Regions from separate parts of the Allobosea sp. 05L423 genome, predicted to be linked through region 1. Evidence: predicted binding sites of a transcription regulator. Region 1 holds the regulator's gene; each other region holds the start of a gene.
What was found. Region 1 encodes LexA, which represses DNA repair genes until DNA is damaged. Its sites were predicted from a motif close to TGTTCNNNNTGTGTTCNG; they were not measured.
Positions count from the first base shown of each region.

Region 1 (6,860 bases):
GGCGATCAAGGGCCGCCGCGACAAGGTGCTGATCTCGACCAAGACGACGCTGCCGATGGGCGACGGCCCGAACGATGCCGGCTCCTCGCGCAGCCGCCTGATCAAGGCGACCGAGGACGCGCTGCGCCGGCTCGGCACCGACTATATCGATCTGCTGCAGTTGCATGCCTTTGACGCCGGCACGCCGGTCGAGGAGGTTCTCTCGACGCTCGACGCGCTCGTCCGGGCGGGCAAGCTTCGCTATGTCGGCGTCTCCAACTTCTCCGGCTGGCAGCTGATGAAGTCTCTGGCCGCCGCCGAGCGTCATGGCTGGCCCCGCTATGTCGCGCATCAGGTCTACTACTCGCTCGTCGGGCGCGACTACGAATGGGAGCTGATGCCGCTCGGCCTCGACCAGGGCGTCGGCGCGCTGGTCTGGAGCCCGCTCGGCTGGGGCCGCCTCACTGGCAAGATCCGGCGCGGCCAGCCTCTTCCGGCCGGGAGCCGGCTGCACGAGACAGCCGAGTTCGGCCCGCCGGTCGAGGACGAGCAGCTCTACGCCATCGTCGACGTGCTCGATGCCATCGCGCAGGAGACCGGCAAGAGTGTGCCGCAGGTCGCGATCAACTGGCTGCTGCAGCGCCCGACGGTCTCCTCGGTCATCATCGGCGCCCGCAACGAGCAGCAGCTGCGCGACAATCTCGGAGCCGTCGGCTGGAACCTGACGGCCGAGCAGGTTGCGCGGCTCGATGCCGCGAGCGTCCGTACGGCGCCATACCCGTACTTCCCCTATCGGCGGCAGGAGGGTTTCGGCCGTCTCAATCCGCCGCTGGTCTGAGCCGTTATTGCGAGGAGCAGGGCGACGAAGCAATCCAGGGGCCGCAGGACGGACCACGTCAGCCGGATCCCCCTGGATTGCTTCCGTTCGCTCGCAATGACGGGCTGCTCCGTGCGAGCGCGCTTCGGGAGATGACCGCCGCGCAAAACTTGACCACCCCGCCCCCGAACGTGCATGACCTGTGGCCGTATTCACGGGTCCAGCCATGCGCGTTCTGTTGATCGACAACTACGACAGCTTCACCTGGAACCTGGTCCACCTCATCGGTGGCCTGGGAGCCGAGGTCGATGTCTGGCGCAACGACGCGCTGTCGGTCGAAGAAGCGCTGGGCGGCGAGCATGATGCGATCGTGCTCTCGCCCGGCCCGTGCACCCCAAACGAGGCCGGGATCTGCCTCGATGTCGTCCGGCAGGGCGCCGCCCGCAAGCCGATCTTCGGCGTGTGCCTCGGCCTGCAGGCGATGGGGCAGGCCTTCGGCGGCGACGTCGTGCGGGCGCCCGTGCCGATGCACGGCAAGGTCTCGCCGATCAGGCACAGGGCACGCGGCCTGTTCCGCGGCATCAACGGCCCGCTGCAGGCGACGCGCTATCACTCCCTCGTGGTCGATCGCGATTCCTGCCCGACTGTCTTCGACATCGAGGCCGAAACCGATGACGGCCTGATCATGGCGCTCTCGCACCGGGAGCTGCCGGTCCACGGCGTCCAGTTTCATCCGGAGAGCATCGCCTCCGAGCATGGCGCGACGATCCTGCGGAATTTCCTCGATCTCGCCCAGCGATGGCGCAGCGAGCACGAAGCCGCCGCCCTGACCCCATCAGCCTGATTTCCGCAGAGTTTCCATGGACGACTTCAAACCCTTCATCGCCAAGGTCGCGACCGGAGCGACACTCTCGCGCGAGGAGGCGCGGGACGCCTTCGACACGATCCTCTCCGGCGAGGTCACCAACGCGCAGTCCGCCGCCTTCCTGATGGCGCTGCGCGTCCGCGGCGAGACGATCGACGAGATCGCCGGCGCCGTCGGCGCCATGCGCGGCAAGATGCTGCCGGTGAAGGCGCCGGCCGAGGCGATCGACATCGTCGGCACCGGCGGCGATTCGTCCGGCTCCTACAACGTCTCGACGCTGGCTTCGATCATCACGGCAGCCTGCGGCGTGCCCGTCGCCAAGCACGGCAACCGCGCGGCTTCCTCGCGCTCCGGCGCGGCCGACGTGCTCACCGCACTCGGCGTCAAGGTCGGGCTCGATTCGTCCGGGACGGAGCGCTGCATCGCCGAGGCCGGTGTCGGCTTCATGTTCGCGCCGACGCATCACGCCTCGATGCGCCACGTCGCGCCGGTGCGTACCGAGCTCGGCACGCGCACGATCTTCAACCTGCTCGGCCCGCTCTCGAACCCGGCCGGGGTGAAGCGCCAGCTGATCGGGGCCTTCTCCGAAACCTGGCTGGAGCCGATGGTCAAGGTGCTGGCCTCGCTCGGCTCGACCCGCGTCTGGGCCGTGCACGGCTCCGACGGGCTCGACGAGATCACCACGACCGGGCCGACCCGCGTCGTCTCGCTGGAGAACGGCAAGGTCGAAACCTTCACGATCAGCCCCGCCGATGTCGGCCTCGAGCCGGCCAGGCCGGAGGAGCTGCGTGGCGGCACGCCCGAGCAGAATGCGGCCGCGCTGAACGCCGTGCTCGCCGGCGAGAAGACCGGCTTCCGCGATATCGCCGCCTTCAATGCCGCGGCAGCACTGCTCGTCGCCGGCAAGGCTGCGAACCTGAAGGACGGCTTCGCCCAGGCGACGGCCGCCCTCGACTCTGGCAAGGCCAAGGCGACGCTGGGCGCCCTCATCAAAGCCTCGAACGCGTGAGGGCGGCATGACCGACATCCTCGCCAAGATCGAAGCCTACAAGCGCCAGGAGATCGCGGCCGCCAAGGCCGTGGTGCCACCGGCCGAGATCGAACGCCGCGCCCGTGCCACCGGCAGGCCGCGCGGCTTCGCCGACGCTCTCGCCGCCAAGCTCGCGGACGGCAAGCCGGCCCTGATCGCCGAGATCAAGAAGGCGAGCCCGTCCAAGGGGCTGATCCGCGCCGATTTCGACCCGCCTTCGCTCGCCCGTGCCTATGCCGCCGGCGGCGCGGCCTGCCTCTCCGTGCTGACCGATGCGCCCTCCTTCCAGGGTCAGCCGGAATTCCTGACGCAGGCGCGCGAGGCCTCCGGCCTGCCCGCCCTGCGCAAGGATTTCCTCTACGAGCCCTATCAGGTCTACGAAGCCCGCAGCTGGGGCGCCGACTGCATCCTGATCATCATGGCCGGGGTCGACGACGACACCGCCAGGGCGCTCGACGAAACCGCGCGCGAACTCGGCATGGATGTGCTCGTCGAGGTTCATGACGACGCCGAGCTCGACCGGGCGCTCAAGCTCGAGAGCCGGCTGCTCGGCATCAACAACCGCGATCTGCGCAGCTTCCACGTCGATCTCGCGGTGACCGAGCGGCTGGCGCCGCGCGTCCCCTCCGACCGCATCGTCATCGGCGAGAGCGGCATCTTCGCCCATGCCGACATCGCCCGCCTCAACAAGGCCGGCGTCAACAGCTTCCTCGTCGGCGAGAGCCTGATGCGGCAGGCGGATGTCACGGCCGCGACGCGGTCGCTGCTGACCGGCACGGCGCAAGAGAGCGCGGCGTGAGCCGGCTCAGCCACCTCGACGCCCAGGGCCAGGCGCATATGGTCGATGTCGGCGACAAGGCCGAGACGACCCGCATCGCCGTCGCCGAAGGGAGTGTCGTGATGGCGCCCGGGACGATCGCGATCGTGCGCGACGGCAACGCCAAGAAGGGCGACGTGCTCGGCACGGCGCGCCTCGCCGGAATCATGGCCGCCAAGCGCACACATGAACTGATCCCGCTCTGCCACCCCCTGCTGCTCAGCAAGATCGGGGTCGATCTCACGATCGACGAGGCATTGCCGGGCGTGCGCGTGCGCGCCGAAGTGAAGATGAAAGGCCAGACCGGCGTCGAGATGGAGGCGCTCACGGCCGTCTCGGTCGCCTGCCTGACCGTCTACGACATGGTCAAGGCGGTCGACAGGGCGATGCGGATCGAGAACATCCGGCTCATACACAAATCCGGCGGCCAGTCCGGCGACTACGACGCAAAGGCTTCGCAGGAAGGAAGTCGAGCATGATGTCATCCGAAAACCGGTCCCAACTATTCGCTGCCGCGGACCTGCGGTTCGGCATCCTGCTCTGATGGCGCTCACCCCGGTCCCCGTCGCGCGCAAGGCGCTGCTCGACAGCATTCCAGGGCCGACCGGGGCCGAAACCCTGCCGCTCGCGCAATGCGCCTGGCGGGTGCTTGCCGGTGAGGTCAAGGCGCTCCGGACCCAGCCGCCCTTCGCCAATTCCGCCATGGACGGCTATGCCGTGCGCGGCGACGACATGGCGGCGGGCATCTCGCTCGCGGTGATCGGCGAATCCGCCGCTGGCCGGGCCTTCGAGGGCTCGGTCGGGCCGGGGCAGGCCGTGCGCATCTTCACGGGCGCGCCAATGCCGGAGGGCGCCGATACCGTCCTGATGCAGGAGGATGCCGACGGCGTCGACAGCCCGGCGATCCGCGTGCGGGTGCCGCCTGCCAGGGGCAAGTTCCTGCGCGCAGCCGGGCTGGATTTCCGCGAGGGCAACGTCCTGCTGCCGGCCGGACGCGTGCTCGACAGCGCTGCGCTGGGCCTTGCCGCCGCGATGGGACATCCGACCTTGCCCGTCCGGCGCAAGCCGCGCGTCGCGATCCTTGCCACTGGCGACGAGTTGGTGGCTCCGGGCGAGCCGGTCGGGCGCGACCAGATCGTCGCCTCGAACTCCTTCTCGCTCGCTGCACTGGTCGAGAAGGCCGGCGGTGCCGTTCTCGATCTCGGCATCGCCCGCGACGACCACGCCGACCTCGCGGCCAAGATCGGCCAGGCGCGGGACGCCGACGCCGACGTCCTCATCACACTCGGCGGGGCCTCGGTCGGCGCGCATGACCTCGTGCAGGAGGCGCTGACGCGGGCCGGCATGTCGCTCGGCTTCTGGAAGATCGCGATGCGGCCGGGCAAACCGATGATGACCGGCCGACTCGGCCGCATGGTCGTGGTCGGCTTGCCCGGAAACCCGGTCTCCTCGATCGTCTGCGGCCATCTCTTCGTCCTGCCGCTGATCGAGGCTCTGCTCGGCATTGGGGAGGCCGACCGCGACCGCAGCATCCCCGCCCGCCTCGGCCGTGACATGCCGGCCAATGACGAGCGCGAGGACTATCTGCGCTCGGAGCTCGCACTGAGGCCGGATGGCTGGGTGGCGACGCCCTTCGACCGGCAGGATTCCTCGATGCTCGGCACGCTGGCACGGGCGCAGGCATTGACGATCCGGCCTGCCCATGCCGCGCCGGCAAAAAAAGGCGACATCTGCCGCATCCTGCCGCTGCGCTAGATCACCGCTCATCCTGTCGGACGCGATCGTAGCGATCTGTATAGGGTTATCGCATCGGATCTGCCCGAAAAGTGGATTCCACTGTTCGCTTCGATGCCGGAGCCCGCTTGCGGAACACAAGTGGAACGCGTATGGTGTTCCTGCTTTGTTTCGAATCTAGCCTTCGAGAAGGCCGGCGGGGATCATGCTGACACGCAAGCAACACGAACTCCTGCGCTTCATCCAGGAACGCTTGCGTGAGAGCGGGGTGCCGCCCTCCTTCGACGAGATGAAGGATGCGCTCGATCTGCGCTCCAAGTCGGGCATTCACCGGCTGATCATGGCGCTGGAGGAGCGCGGATTCATCCGTCGCCTGCCCAACCGGGCGCGTGCGCTCGAGATCATCAAGATGCCCGACGGGCTCGGCGCCCCGCAGCAGCGGCAGCGTTTCAACCCTGCGGTCGTCCAGGGCGGCCTCGGCTCGCAGCCGAATCTCACCAAGCCACGCCCTGCGGCCGATGAGGACAGCCGCTCCTCCATCGCGATCCCGGTCATGGGCCGCATCGCCGCCGGCACGCCGATCTCGGCGATCCAGAACCGTAGCCACACCGTCTCGCTGCCGCCCGACATGCTCGGCTCCGGCGAGCATTACGCGCTGGAAGTGCGTGGTGACTCGATGGTCGAAGCCGGCATCCTCGACGGCGACACCGTCATCATCCGCAAGCAGGATTCGGCCAATACCGGCGACATCGTCGTGGCGCTGATCGATGACGAGGAAGCGACGCTCAAGCGACTGCGCAAGCGCGGCTCCTCGATCGCGCTCGAAGCCGCCAACCCCGCCTATGAGACGCGCGTGCTCGGGCCGGACCGGGTCAAGATCCAGGGCCGCCTCGTCAATCTGATGCGGCGCTACTGAAGGCGCTCGACCTCGGCTTCGCCGTCGGCGGAAGCCGGTGTCACACTCGGAGGCGCTGTCGAGGCTTGCGCAGGGCGCTGTTCACGGCGGCGGCTCCAAGGGCGGTCGGCAGCGTTCTGCTCCGAGACATGGCTGCTCCACCCCGATCCTGTTCGATAGAGCGAAGTCGCGCCGTCGCGCGATAACGCCATTCGCTCGATCAGCCGTGCCTTGCAGGTTCCGCTCCAGGGGATGGCCGTGACGACGAGGTCAGCTCGCATGCAGTCCTCGATAAGCCCCAACCTGTCGCGCGTGTAGGAGACGGTGCGCTGATCCGGCGTCCGTGCGACGCAGCCGAGCGCATCGCAGCTAATGCCGGCCCGCAGCGTCGGATCGTCCGGCGAACGGCGATCGCCATCAGCAGCGAGCCATTGCTGCAGCACGAAACGGCTCGGCTTGCCCGCAATCGCGAGGCGGCCATCCGGGCCCCGCACCGCCAGCCCCGAACCGTCGCGTTCGATCAGGATTTCCGGCCGCTCCGGCTTGCCGGCGATGGCCACGCCGAGCAGGAGCGGCAGCGCCGCCAGCCAGCGCCAGGGCGTGGTCCAGAGCGTCAGCCACAGCAGCGCCAGCACGAAGCAGGTCAGCACCGCCGGCCCGAAGGCTGCGATCATCACCGTGGAATGGTCGATGCTTGCGACCCAGTGCGCCACCTTGAGCACG
Region 1 covers NZ_JBFTOA010000002.1:619,392-626,251, forward strand. The annotation lists gene AC1DNE_RS06990 (aldo/keto reductase) at 1-817, shown strand, start outside; gene AC1DNE_RS06995 (anthranilate synthase component II) at 1,023-1,640, shown strand; gene trpD (anthranilate phosphoribosyltransferase) at 1,657-2,670, shown strand; gene trpC (indole-3-glycerol phosphate synthase TrpC) at 2,678-3,490, shown strand; gene moaC (cyclic pyranopterin monophosphate synthase MoaC) at 3,487-3,987, shown strand; gene AC1DNE_RS07015 (molybdopterin molybdotransferase MoeA) at 4,052-5,263, shown strand; gene lexA (transcriptional repressor LexA) at 5,448-6,158, shown strand; gene AC1DNE_RS07025 (ComEC/Rec2 family competence protein) at 6,152-6,860, opposite strand, start outside.

Region 2 (6,860 bases), on a different contig from region 1:
GCGTTGGAACCAGGATCTGCGCTAGAAGTGCCAGTGCCAGCCCTCGCCAAGCGACGACCTCGTAGGACTGCTCAACGATTTCGGTTGGATCATCGGAGATCATCAGTACTCCTGCTTGGAGGAAGAGGCTGTGCCTCGGCAACCTCCCGTCGTGTCGCTGTGTTCCCGCCAAACACCGAGCTTGACTCTTGGTCTGTCAACGAGAACATAAAGGGAACATCAGGCATCGTTCTGGCAGGTAAAGCCCGTTGCGGCCACAGCCGGTATTTCAGTCGCTCCGCGACCAGATTGAGCGGATCGAGGGCCGAGGCGCCCGCGGTCGGACTGTGCTGCCGTTCGGAATCGCGACGCTTGATTCGCGCTTGCCTGGTGGAGGCCTAACGCTGGGGGCACTCCATGAAGTCGCCGGCGGCGGAAATGGGGCGATTGATGGTGCGGCAGCGGCTTTGTTTAGCGCCGGAGTTGCCGCCAGGAGTCGTGGCAAGGTGCTCTGGTGTCTCACCCGAGCCGATCTTTTCGCGCCGGCGATGGCGCAGGCGGGGCTGATCCCTGACCGCGTGATCTATGTCGAGGCAGGAGATGACAAGACGGTGCTCGCCTGCATGGAAGAGGGCCTGCGCCATGGCGGGCTGGGCTCCGTCGTCGGCGAGGTAGCCCGCTTGTCCATGACGGCGTCACGTCGCCTTCAGCTGGCTGCGGAGGGGACAGGTGCTATCGGCATCGCGCTGCGACGATGGCGACGAGAGGTCGATGCCTCCGATTTCGGTCAGCCCACGGCGGCGATGACCCGATGGCGCGTCTCGGTTCTGCCATCGACAGTGTTGCCGGTGCCTGGAATGGGACGACCGCGCTGGCTTGTTGAACTGATCAGGGCCAGGGCGGGCGAGAGCGCGGATTTCGAATTGGAGGCATGCGATGACACGGGTCGTCTCGGTCTTCCTCCCGAACTGGTCGATCGATCGGTTCCGGCGGATGGCTCGTGAGCGGCGGACCGGGTGCGGAAGCGGTCAACAGCGACGGATGATGTGACATCCCAGAATTTCGCGGCCTGGGAGAGCCGATCGAACGTCTTCGTCACTTCAGCCCACGCCGCCCATGTCTGATCGTTGAGATCGATCTCCACCTTGATCTCTGTCGCGATGATCGCTGCCGCGACCTTCAAGGCCTCCTCTTCCGCTTCCTCGAAAGCAACGCGCGCGGTCGGGATGGACGACTTCATCACAACGCGAAGTGGCAACTGTTCGCGACGTCGCAGTTTCCGCCAGGCGCGACGCCGATCTGCGACCGCTTCGTTAAGATCCGACTGGAGCAAGACCTTCTGGTGCGCCGCATCGTTGATCAACTGCTTTAGGCCCCCGAGGTCCGGGCTGGTCAGGCTCGCCACCTCGGCGCTCTTGATCTCCCCGACCAAGGGCCCTGGCTGCGGCTCTGGTCCGGGTGCATCGGCTCGGGTGGAACCGGTGGCTCCAGATAGACCTCAGCTGGGGTCGACGCTCGTCTTACGGGGCGAGGCGAACTCAGATTGCGAGTGTAGGAAATGCCAGTGCCGGGCAGGCCCATGGTCAGACGGCTGCCGCGCGGGCCGATGTTGATCATCGCTCCCGGCACGCCGGCGCTCACGCTCACACCGCTGAGGCTGAAGTTCACCCTGCGCCGGGAAAGAGACGAACGGAACGCCGAAACCTGAATCCCATGAAGCGTCCTTTCCACCGGCCTGCACAGGCAGCCGCGGTCGCCGAGCTAGAGGGTGGGGGAATTTCTGGAACTCTCGGCTGGCTTCGAAGGCGTCTGCTGCTCCTTCAGGTTCTTCCCGATCAGATCGCCGCGTGACCGGATGACATAAGCGGTGACGACCTCCCGGACACGATCCTCCGCGATCTTCCGAACCAATGAGCGATCTGACGGCCCACCGGACTCGTTTTCCACCAGCTCGGTGGTGACCTTCACGAGCGCGTCGATGTCGTTTTGGCAGAAGATCATGGCCGCCTTCGCGACAACTTCCGCCTTCTCGTCGGTTAAGAGCATCGTCGCCCCTTCCTTGCCGATGCAGGCGAGTGTTTTCGTCCGAATAAGGTCTCGGGTCTTCTCCAGGAGCTCGGTCCTTTCGGCCCGAGCAGCCTTGGCACGGGTCTCGGCCTCTATCCGCTGCGCCTCGGCATGCGCCGCAGCGGCCTCCCGTTCGGCTCTTTCCTTCTCCAGCCTGGCCTGGCGGTCGGCGCGTTCCCTCTCCTCATTGGCCTTTTGCTCGGCTGTCCTACGCTCAGCGTCCGCCCGAGAGGTTGCGATCTGGCTGGCCAAGCGAACGCGCACGGCTCGCTCCAGGTCGGTTAGATATGCACCTGTGTAGAAAGCTTGGGCGTCGAGCGATGTCGCGGTCAGGTCAACGACGCGGGCGCTGGGCCGGGTTGTGCGCGCTACCCCGTTCTCACTCACCTGATGAAAGGGCTCAGATCAAGTGGAGCAGCGGCTGCCGACACATTTTGGCTACCAATGCCGACACACTACCCGCTCGTGCCGACAAACTTCGTGTGTTGGCACACAGGGGCGAGACGGAGGGCGGCGAGACTCGACTCGCCTTCCGACGGGGAGAGGTCTATAAAAGAACAAAGAGAGAACAATTGCATCATCCCATGACCGTAACCACCGCCCCGACCCTGTCCGATCTGCGCCGTAGTCTTGCCGAGGCGGCCCTGCGCGCCGGCCCGGCTTCGCAGGCGCGGATCGGTCTGGGCGTGGCTTCGCTGGACGAGGCCCTGAATGGCGGGCTCGCGCGGGCGGCGCTGCACGAGGTCTACGCCGCTGAGGTTGCCGATCTCGCCGCCGCGACCGGTTTCGCGCTCGGCCTCGCGCTGCGGGCGGGGCGGATCGAATGGAAGGGAGGCGGAGGCCCCATCCTCTGGGCGCGGCAGGATTTCGTCGATGCCGAGGCTGGGCGGCTCCATGCACCGGGCCTGAACGAGCTCGGCCTCGATCCGGCGCGCCTGCTCCTGGTGCGGGCGCGCGACGGCGAAAGCGCGCTACGGGCCGGCGCCGAGGCGGCGCGCTGCCCCGCGCTCGGTGCCGTGCTGATCGAACCCTGGGGCGAGCCGCGCTCCTTCGATCTGACGGCGAGCCGCCGCCTCGCCCTGGCGGCGGAGAGCTCGGGCGTGCCGGTTCTGCTTTTGCGCGTGGCGGCGGCCGAGGCGCCGAGCGCGGCGCGCACGCGCTGGCAGGTCCGGGCGCTCGCATCGCGGGCGCTGGAGGCCAATGCCCCGGGTGCCCCGGCTTTTGCGGTGAGATTGCTGCGCCAGCGCGGCGGCGCGGCGGAACGTGAGTGGCGTGTGGAGTGGGACCGTGACCGACGATCTTTCGCGGAACGCAGCCTTTTCGACCGATCCGACAGACGGGCTTCCCGGACAGACCATGCCGCGCCGCTATCTCGCCCTCTGGTTTCCCTTCCTGGCGACGGACAGGTTGCGGCGGATGGGCGCGATTCCGGCCTTCGGCGCGCCGGCTGAGAAGCCGTATGTCCTGGTCGAGACGCAGCATAACGCGCTGCGCCTGGTCGATTGCGACAAGCGCGCCATAGATCTCGGCCTGACGCGAGATATGACGCTGGCCGATGCCCGCGCCCGCATCCCCGATCTCGTCGCGCTGGAGGCGCAGCCGCAGGTCGACAGCGCATTCATCGAGGCGCTCGCTGCCTTCTGCGACCGTTTCACCCCGCTGGTCGCGCGCGACGAGCCGCATGGCCTCATGCTCGACATCACCGGCTGTGCCCATCTCTTCGGCGGCGAGGAGGGGATGGTCGGCCTTGTGCGGCGGGTGATGGACCGGATGGGCTTGAGCCTGAAAGCCGCCATCGCAGGCACGCCCGACGCCGCCCGCGCCTGCGCCCGCTTCGCCCGGGGCGGCATTATCCCGCCGGGGCGGGACGAAGCGGCGCTTCGCCCGCTACCGGTCGCGGCTCTGGAGGCAGAAGCAGAGACCGTGATTGCACTCTCCCGCGCCGGCTTGAAGAGCCTGGCCGATCTCGCGGAGCGCCCCTCTGAAACCTTGTCCTCCCGCTTCGGCGAGGCGTTGGCGACGAAGCTCAGGCGCATCCTCGGCCGCGAGGATCGGCGCATCACACCCCTGCGCCAGCCGCCGGACTGCGTGGTCGAGCGCCATTTCGCCGAGCCTTTCGCCGATACTGCGAGCCTCGAGGCGGTGGTCATCCGCCTGATAGGGGAGGCGGCTCGTGTGCTGGAGGCACGTGGCGAAGGCGGGCGCCTCTTCGAGATCGGCTTCTTCCGCAGCGACGGCGCTGTCCGCCGTCTCGCCATCGAGACCGGCCGCCCGTCGCGCGACGCCAAGGCGCTGCTGCGGCTCTATCGCGAGCGTGTCGAGACGCTGGCCGATCCGCTGGACCCGGGCTTCGGTTTCGATGCGATCAAGCTCGCCGTGCCCGTTTGCGAACCGCTGAACACGCCGCAACACAGCCTCGATGGCCGCGCCGTCGAGGAGGAGGCCGTGGCCGATCTCGTCGACCGGCTCGTCACCCGCTTTGGCCGTGACCGGGTGCTGCGCTTCGCGGTGCAGGACACGCACCATCCCGTCCGCGCTGCGAAAGCGCTCTCGGCCGCCGCGCCTCTGCCGGAAGCGATCTGGCCCGAGCCCGAGCCGGCGGAGCCGCCGGCCCGTCCGCTCCAGCTCTTCGAACCGCCGCAGCCGGTCGAGGCCATCGCGGAAGTGCCGGACGGCCCGCCGATCCGCTTCCGTTGGCGCCGCCTCATCCATGACGTCGCCCGCGCCGAGGGGCCGGAGCGCATCGCGCCCGAATGGTGGCGCGACGGCAGCGACGAGCCGATGCGCGATTACTACCGCGTCGAAGACGCCGAAGGCCGTCGCTTCTGGCTCTATCGCACCGGCTTTTACGAGGCCGACAGCGCCCCGCCGCGCTGGTTCCTGCACGGGCTCTTCGCATGAATCAGATTGCGAATGCCTTCGCCGAACCTGTTGCCGCCACGCATTTTTCCTTCCTGCGCGGAGCCTCCCCGGGGCCGCATATGGTGCTGACGGCGCTGCTGCTCGGCTATTCCGGCATCGGCATCGCCGACCGCAACACGGTGGCCGGCGTCGTGCGCGCCTGGGCGGCACTGAAGCAAGTGCGCGAGTACGGTCTGCCGGCGCCCGACAAGGTCAGGGAAGGCGGCAGCCCAGGGGAGTATTTTTGGGCCGAGAACCCCGAATTCGCCGCTCTGCCCTTCACGCCCGAGGAGATGAAAGCGAAGGCCGATGGCTTCAAGCTCGCGACCGGCACCCGTCTCGTCTTCGCCGACGGCACGCCCGACATCGTCGTCTATCCCGCCAATCGCGTCGGCTGGGGCCGCCTTTGCCGTTTGCTCAGCCATGGCAACCTGAAGGACGGCGTGAAGAAGGGCGAGTGCCATCTCGTTCTCGACGACCTCCTGAACGATGCCCGCGACCTGCTGCTGATCCTGATGCCTGCGCGCAGCCTCGATGGCCTGTCTGCATTGCTCGCCAAGCTGGACGATGCTGCGCCCGGCGCTGTCTGGCTCGCCGCCAGCATGCACCGGCGCGGCGACGACCGCCGCCGCCTTGCGCGCCTGAAGGTGATCGCGGCAGCGACTCGCACGCCGCTGATCGCGACCAATGATGCGCTCTACGATTCCATCGGGCAGTGCGACCTGCAGGACGTGCTCACCTGCATCCGCGAGGGCACCACCATCGAGCGGGCCGGGCGTCTGCTGGAAGCCAATGCCGAGCGCCATCTCAAGCTGCCGCAGGAAATGGCCCGTCTTTTCCGCGACGCGCCCGAGGCGATCGCCGAAACGCAAGCCCTGTTCTCCCGCATCGAGTTCGATCTCCGACAGCTCAAATACGAATATCCGGACGAGCCGATCCCGCCCGGCTGGAAGGATCAGGACTGGCTGGTGGAACTGGTCCGCCGCTGCTGCCTGATCCGCTATCCCGACGGCGTGTCGGAGAAGGTCGAGAAGCTGCTGGCGAAGGAACTCGATCTGATCGGGAAGCTCGAATACGCCCGCTACTTCCTGACGATCCGCCAGATCGTCGAATTCGCTAACAGCAGGGGCATTCTCTGCCAGGGCCGCGGCTCGGCCGCCAATTCCGCCGTCTGTTACGTGCTCGGCATCACTGCGGTCGACCCGGACGAGAATGACGTGCTGTTCGAGCGCTTCATCTCCACCGAGCGCAAGGAGCCGCCCGATATCGACGTCGATTTCGAGCACGAGCGGCGCGAGGAGGTGATCCAGTGGATCTACAAGTTCTATGGCCGTGAGCGTGCCGGCATCGCCGCGACCGTGATCCATTACCGGCCGCGCAGTGCCATTCGCGAGGCTGGCAAGGTCCTGGGCCTGACCGAGGACGTCACCGCCCGCATCGCCGATACCAATTGGGGGAGCTGGGGCAGCGAGATCGGCGATGCCCGCGTCCGTCAGGCCGGGCTCGATCCGACCAATCCGACGATCCGCCGCGCCGTCGATTTCGCCACCCGCCTGCTCGGCTATCCGCGCCATCTCTCGCAGCATGTCGGCGGCTTCGTCCTGTCGCGCGGGCGGCTCGACGAGACCGTGCCGATCGGCAACGCCGCAATGGACGACCGCACCTTCATCGAATGGGACCGTGACGACATCGACGAGCTCGGATTGATGAAAGTCGATGTGCTGGCGCTGGGCATGCTGACCTGCATCCGCAAGGCCTTCGATCTGATCAAGGCGAACGGGGGAAAGGATTACGCGCTCGCCGACCTCAAGGATGGCGACGAGGCGACCTACGACATGCTCTGCGAGGGCAAGTCGCTCGGTGTCTTCCAGGTCGAGAGCCGCGCCCAGATGAACATGCTGCCGCGGCTGAAG
Region 2 covers NZ_JBFTOA010000003.1:856,867-863,726, forward strand. The annotation lists gene AC1DNE_RS12270 (hypothetical protein) at 1-103, opposite strand, end outside; gene AC1DNE_RS12275 (ImuA family protein) at 249-983, shown strand; gene AC1DNE_RS12280 (hypothetical protein) at 1,372-1,596, opposite strand; gene AC1DNE_RS12285 (hypothetical protein) at 1,544-1,687, shown strand; gene AC1DNE_RS12290 (hypothetical protein) at 1,741-2,310, opposite strand; gene AC1DNE_RS12295 (ImuA family protein) at 2,631-3,497, shown strand; gene AC1DNE_RS12300 (Y-family DNA polymerase) at 3,403-4,947, shown strand; gene AC1DNE_RS12305 (error-prone DNA polymerase) at 4,944-6,860, shown strand, end outside.
Region 2: AC1DNE_RS12295 (ImuA family protein) is a predicted target of LexA. The motif match lies at 2,600-2,617, and genes of this name have one in related genera.

Region 3 (6,860 bases), on a different contig from region 1:
CTGCGCCCGGTCGCGCGCCGCCAGGATCTGGCCGAGCTTCGCTTCCGGCCAGCGCCCCGCCCCGACCATCTTCAGGCTGCCGACGATCGAGCGGACCTGATGATGCAGGAAGGAGCGCGCATGGGCGTAGACCACGATCTCCGCGCCCTCGCGCCGGACATCGAGCCGGTCGAGCGTACGCATCGGGCTGTTGGCCTGGCATTCGGCGGCGCGGAAGGTGGTGAAGTCGTGGTGGCCGAGCAGCGCCTTGGCGGCCCGGTCCATCGCCTCATGGTCGAGCTTCACGGGGACGTGCCAGACGCGTCCTCGATCGAGCGCCGGCGGCGCCCGCCGGTCGAGGATGCGATAGATGTAATAGCGGCGCTTCGCCGAGATGCGGGCATCGAAATCGCCGGAGACCTGCTCCGCGCTCAGCACGCTCACCGGGACGCTGGATTTCAGCCGGGCATTGGTCGCGTCGCGCACGACATCGGTGCGCCAGTCTTTCTCGAAGTCGACATGCACGACCTGATGGGTGGCGTGGACGCCGGCATCGGTGCGGCCGGCGCAGTGCAGCCTGACGGGATGGCCGCAGAAGGCCTCGACCGCCTCCTCGACGCTCTGCTGCACTGAAGGCCCGTTGAGCTGGCGCTGCCAGCCCGAGAACGGCGTGCCGTCATATTCGATGACGAGCTTGTAGCGCGGCATCAGACGCTCTCCCCTGCACCGTCATCCCGGACAAGCGGCGAAGCCGCGCCGATCCGGGATCCATGCCGGAGCGCTGCCGATGAAGGTTTCGGCATGGATCCCGGGTCTTCGCTTCGCTGCGCCCGGGATGACGGCGTGGAGGGTGAGATCATCGATTCAGAGCTTGTCGCCGGCCCCGAGCCGGGCGCCGCGCAGGAACTCGGCCCCGCTCATCGGCGCCTTGCCGGCGCGCTGGACCTGCAGCAGCTTCACCGCGCCGACGGCGCAGGCGACCGTGCCCTCGTCGTCAAGCAGCGTGCCGGGCTCGGCCGCGCCGCCGGCGCGCGCGGTACGCAGGATCTTCAGCCGCTCCGGCCCCTTGCCGAGGTCGATCTCGGCGAAGGCGCCCGGGAAGGGCGAGAGGCCGCGCACCCGGTCATGCACCTGCTGTGCCGGCAGCGTCCAGCTCAACTTCGCCTCAGCATTGGTGATCTTGGCGGCATAGGTGACGCCCTCTTCCGGCTGCGGCGTGAACTGCAGGCCGCCGCGACCGAGGGCGGCGAGCGCCCGCACCATCAGATCGGCGCCGAGGATACTGAGCTGGTCATGCAATTCGCCGGCGGTCAGATCCGGGCCGATCGGCAATGTCTCGACCATGGCGACGGGGCCGGTATCGAGCCCGGCCTCCATCTTCATCACGCAGACGCCGGTTTCGGCGTCCCCGGCCATGATCGCGCGCTGGATCGGCGCGGCGCCGCGCCAGCGCGGGAGCAGCGAGGCATGAAGATTGAGGCAGCCGAGCTCGGGCAGGTCGAGGATCGCCTGCGGCAGGATCATGCCATAGGCGACGACGACGGCGACATCGGCCTGATGCGAGGCGATGATCTCGGCCTGCTCCGGCGTCTTCAGCGTCGCGGGCGTGAAGACCGGGATGCCGAAGCGCTCGGCCGCCCTGTGCACCGGCGAGGGCTTGAGATCGAGGCCGCGGCCGGCCTGCGCCGGAGCGCGGGTGTAGCAGGAGACGACCTCATGCCCCTGGCCGACGATCTCCGTCAGCACCGGCACGGCGAAATCCGGCGTGCCCATGAAAATGACGCGCAAACTCATACGCTCGACTTTACCTCAGCTCCGGCATGGCACCGGAAAGAATGAAACAGCCCTCATCCTGAGGAGCAGCCGGAGGCTGCGTCTCGAAGGATGGTCCAGTAACCTCCTGAAGCATCCTTCGAGACGCCGCGTGCCGCGGCTCCTCAGGATGAGGGCCCGGATGATGCCTGTCGATTACGCGGCCCGCTCGCGCTTGGCCGCCTTGGCGAATTTCTTGGTGACGCGCTCGCGCTTCAACCGCGAGAGATGATCGATGAAGAGCACGCCGTCGAGATGGTCGATCTCGTGCTGGAGGCAGGTGGCGAGCAGACCGTCAGCCGCGATCTCATGTGTCTTGCCGTCGAGGTCCATGTAGCGGACCTTGACCTTGGCCGGGCGCTCGACCTCCTCGTAATACTCGGGGATCGAGAGGCAGCCCTCCTCGTAGGCGCTGAGTTCCTCCGAGGACCAGGTGATCTGCGGGTTGATGAAGACCTGCGGCTTCCTCGGCTCCGGCTCCTCGCCCTCCTTCGTCTCCGGCTTCGACAGGTCGATCGTCACGACGCGCAGCGGCGCGCCGATCTGGATCGCGGCGAGCCCGATGCCGGGCGCGTCGTACATCGTCTCGAACATGTCCTCGACCAGCGTCCGGATCTCGGGCGTGATAGCCGCGACCGGCTTCGAAACGAGGCGAAGCTGGGCGTCGGGCAGGATGACGAGCGGGCGAACGGACATGGGATTCCAAAGAGAAAGAGCTGTTGAGCCCGGGACATAAGCATTTGTGAGAGAGCGGTCAAACTGTTCCGCTTTCGTTCGCTATTCTACATCGAATCGGCTAGGCTCCGCGCATGAACGAGATCGCCTTCACCCTGCTTGAACGCCCGGTGACATGGGCAGAGGCCGCCCTCGGCTTCGCGGGCTTGAGCCTCGTCTTGCTGTTCATGGCGGTGATCGCTGGCTGGCGAGGCGGCAAGAACCGCGCGATCGAGGCCGCGATGGCAGCGGAACGTGCCCGCGAGATGGACGACAAGGTCGCGGAGATGAACCGCCAGCAGGCCGAGCTCGCCGGCCGGATGCAGTCGATGGCGGAAATCCTCTCGACAAGGCAGGGCGACCTCGCCCGGCTCGTCGCCGACAGGATGGACGGGCTGAGCCACAAGGTCGGGCAAGGCCTGGAGCAGAACGTCCGCCAGACAACCGAGAGCCTCGGCAAGCTGCAGGAGCGGCTGGCGGTGATCGACACCGCCCAGAAGAACCTGACAGACCTGACCTCCGAGGTGGTGACACTCCGGGACGTGCTCGCCAACAAGCAGGCGCGCGGCGCCTATGGCCAAGGCCGGATGGAAGCGATCATCCGCGACGGGCTGCCCGCCGCCTTCTTCGCCTTCCAGCCGCAGCTCTCGAACGGGCGCCGGCCGGACTGCCTGGTCACCCTGCCCGGCGACGGGCGTGGCCTTGTGATCGACGCCAAGTTCCCGCTGGAGAGCTTCACGCTGCTGCGCGAGGCGCGTGGCGAGGAGGCGAAGAAGGCCGCCGGCCAGCGCGTGCGCAGCGATGTCGGCGTGCATGTGAAGGACATCGCCGAGCGCTATTTCCTGCCCGGCGAAACACAGGACGTCGCGCTGCTCTTCGTGCCCTCGGAATCGATCTATGCCGATCTGCACGAGCATTTCGACGATGTCGTGCAGCGGGCGCATCGGGCCCGTATCATGATCGTCTCCCCCTCGCTGCTGGCGCTGGCGATCCAGCTGATGCAGTCGCTGGTGCGCGACGCGCGAATGCGGGAGGAGGCGCAGGTCATCCAGACCGAAGTCGGCAAGCTGCTTGACGATGTGCGCCGGCTCGGCGAACGCGTCGATAAGCTCGACAATCATTTCCGCCAGGCGCAGGACGATGTCGGCCAGATCAAGACCTCGGCCGGCAAAGTCACGAGCCGCGCCGAGAAGATCGGCGCGCTCGATTTCGACGACGAGAAGAGCGAGCCGAAGCTGCCCTTCGCCAAGGGACTGGAGCTGAAGGCCGCGGCGGAGTGATCAACTCCGGTTGAGCACCGCCGACAGTTCGGGCTTCACGTTCAGCGTCTGGAAGACGACGCAGTAGCGCTCGGTGAGCTTGAGCAGGGTGTCGAGCTTCTCCTGCGGCGCATCGGTCTCGACATCGAAGGAGAGGCGGATCGCCTTGAAGCCGACGGCTGCATCCTTTGCGACGCCGAGCGTGCCGCGGAAGTCGAGATCGCCCTCGGCGCGCACCACGCCCTTCTTCAACTCGATCTCGAGCGCGGTCGCCACCGCCTTCAGGGTCACGCCGGCACAGGCGACCAGAGCCTCCAGCAGCATATCGCCCGAGCAGAGCTCCGCGCCCGAACCGCCGGTCGCCGGATGCAGGCCCGCAAGCGCGATGGCGCGGCCGGTCTCGACCTTGCAGGCGATATGCTGGTCGTCGAGCTCGCCATGGGCCTTGAGCGTGATGACGGCGGCCTCGGGATTGGTCCGATACTCGTCCTTGAGCGGCGCCTGCAGGGCGCGCAGAGCGGTGACGTCCATGATCGTGATCCTCGTGAAGCGGTCCGCCGGCTTGTAGCCGCTTCAGGCCGCCGCCTCCACCTCCGGCGCGGCGTGCCGGTTTTCCTTGTCGAGCGCCCGGCGCAATTCGCGCCGCAGGGTGACGAAGCCGACGGAGCCCTCCTCGCGCGGACGGGCCAGCAGATTGTCGAGGCTGAAGGCGGGCGGCCCCGGCTGCCGTGGCAGGACGAGGATGCGATCGGCCAACCGCAAGGCCTCCTCGACGGAACCGGTGGCGATGGCGACGGCGGGTCGCGCTTGCGTACAGAGCTCCGGCAGAAAGGCGGCGAGCCGGCTGCGGGTTTCGGCATCGAGCGCCGCAAAGGGCTCATCGACCAGCAGCAGCCGCGGCCTGACCAACAGAAGGCGGGCAATGGCGAGCCGCAGCAGCCCTTCGGGCGAGAGCGCGCCCGGCCGCTGCGTCGCCTGCCCCGCGAGGCCAAGGCGCACCAGCACATTGGCGATCAGGCCCTCGCGCTCGAACGGCGTCGCCTTCGGCAGGACGAAAGCCAGGTTCTCGGTGAGATCGAGCCAAGGGAAGAAGCGCGGCCGCGCGCAGAGCAGGCCGATTTCGGCCGTCGGCACCTCACCCTCATCGGTCCGCAGGCCGGCAAGCGCACGCAGCGCCGCCCGCCGCACCTCGGACGCGCCTAGCAGGGCGACGATCTCGCCGGCAGCAGGGCGCGGCGGAACGGTCTCGGGAGAGCGGGAGAGAGTGTGAAGAGCGGCCGACATTGCTGGCTCCATCCATGAACAAGGCGGAAGGAGCGCGGACGGCAGCAGGCCGTCCCGTCGTCCCGCGCTTTAGCTGCATTTGTTTCGCGCCCGCAAGCTGAGGCTCAAATCGGCGCGTGTCCTTTTCTAAGGTCCGAACGTCCGCTTTGTCAAACGACATGCCGGCCGTCTCGACCGTCCTTTCCTGATGCGGCGCCTCGTCGCGCAGGGAGCGGTCGACCGCGCGCAGCGCCTCGCGTTTCGCGCTTCGCGAGGCGGCGGGTGATGCTTGTCATTGATGCGATCCCTCATTTCGACGACGCGAGGAATCGGGACGGGTGGCGTCCTTGGCCCCACGCTTTAGCTGCACTTATTTCGCGCCCGCAAGCTGGTGGCTCAAATCGGCGCGCATCCGCCTTTTAGGTCCAGTCGTTCTGTTTGTCGAACAACACAATCGTGATCGGCAACTGCATCATTACCGTATACAGGCTGTAGAATTTAGTTCTCTCGTCCCCTTTCCCCGCGTGCTAGAACAAATGGCAGACGACGGAACCGTGCCCACGTGACAGCCTCCTCGACAGCGCCCGCACTTGCCCTCTCCGACATGCTGCACGATCCGGAGGCGGGCATCGCGAGACTGTTCGAGGCGGCGCGGCGGAAGGACAAGGCGGAGAAGCGGCAATTGCTGGTGGCGGCGCTGCGGCAGTTGCTCGACGATGGCCGGGTTTCGGCCAAGGCGATCCTGACCGGTCCGCGCGGCGGGCTTTCCTGCGCGCACCGGCTCTCGGCCGTGATGGATGCGGTCGTCATCGGGCTGCACAAGGCCGCGACTTCGTATTTCTATCCGGCCGACAACCCCTCGCAATCGGAGCGGATCGCGGTGGTCGCCGTCGGCGGCTATGGCCGCGGCACGCTGGCGCCCGGATCGGACGTCGATCTTCTCTTCCTCTTCCCGCATAAGCAGACCGCCTGGGGCGAGAGCGTGGTCGAATCCATGCTCTATCCGCTCTGGGACCTGAAGTTGAAGGTCGGCCATTCCGTGCGCTCGGTCGATGATTGCGTGCGCGAGGCGCGGGCGGACATGACGATCCGCACCGCCCTGCTGGAGGCACGCTTCCTGGTGGGCGACCGGGCGCTGTTCGACGAGATGACCCGCCGCTTCAATGCTGAGGTGGTCGAGGGCACGGCCGCCGCCTTCACCGAGGCCAAGCTCGCCGAGCGCGAGACGCGGGTGCAACGGGCCGGCGCGTCGCGCTATCTGGTCGAGCCCAACGTCAAGGACGGCAAGGGCGGCTTGCGCGACCTCAATACGCTGTTCTGGATCGCCAAATATTCCTACCGCGTCGATGACGTGCGCGAACTGGTCGCGGCCGGGCTCTTCGACGAGGACGAGCTGCAGATGTTCCAGCGCTCGGAGGAGTTCCTCTGGCGCGTACGCTGCTGGCTGCATTTCATCACCGGACGCGCCGAGGAGCGGCTCTCCTTCGACCTGCAGCGCCAGGTCGCCGCCGCAATCGGCTATGTCGGCCGCAGCGGCCAAGCCCCCGTCGAGCGCTTCATGAAGGCCTACTTCCTGATCGCCAAGGATGTCGGCGACCTCACCGCCATCGTCTGCGCGGCGCTGGAAGCGCGCCAGCAGAAGCCGCGCGCGACGCTCTCCCGGCTTTTCGATACCCTGGCGAAGCGCAAGCGTGAGCGCTCCCTCGGCCATCGCGACTTCAAGCTGACGAGCCAGCGGCTCAACGTCGTCGACGACAGCGCCTTCGAGCGCGACCCGGTCAATCTGCTGCGGCTATACGAAATCGCCAGCCGCGAGGATCTCGCGATCCACCC
Region 3 covers NZ_JBFTOA010000006.1:185,580-192,439, forward strand. The annotation lists gene truA (tRNA pseudouridine(38-40) synthase TruA) at 1-687, opposite strand, end outside; gene fmt (methionyl-tRNA formyltransferase) at 844-1,773, opposite strand; gene def (peptide deformylase) at 1,948-2,487, opposite strand; gene AC1DNE_RS16940 (DNA recombination protein RmuC) at 2,601-3,785, shown strand; gene AC1DNE_RS16945 (OsmC family protein) at 3,786-4,295, opposite strand; gene AC1DNE_RS16950 (ATP-binding cassette domain-containing protein) at 4,338-5,048, opposite strand; gene AC1DNE_RS16955 ([protein-PII] uridylyltransferase) at 5,632-6,860, shown strand, end outside.
Region 3: AC1DNE_RS16940 (DNA recombination protein RmuC) is a predicted target of LexA. The motif match lies at 2,552-2,569, and genes of this name have one in related genera.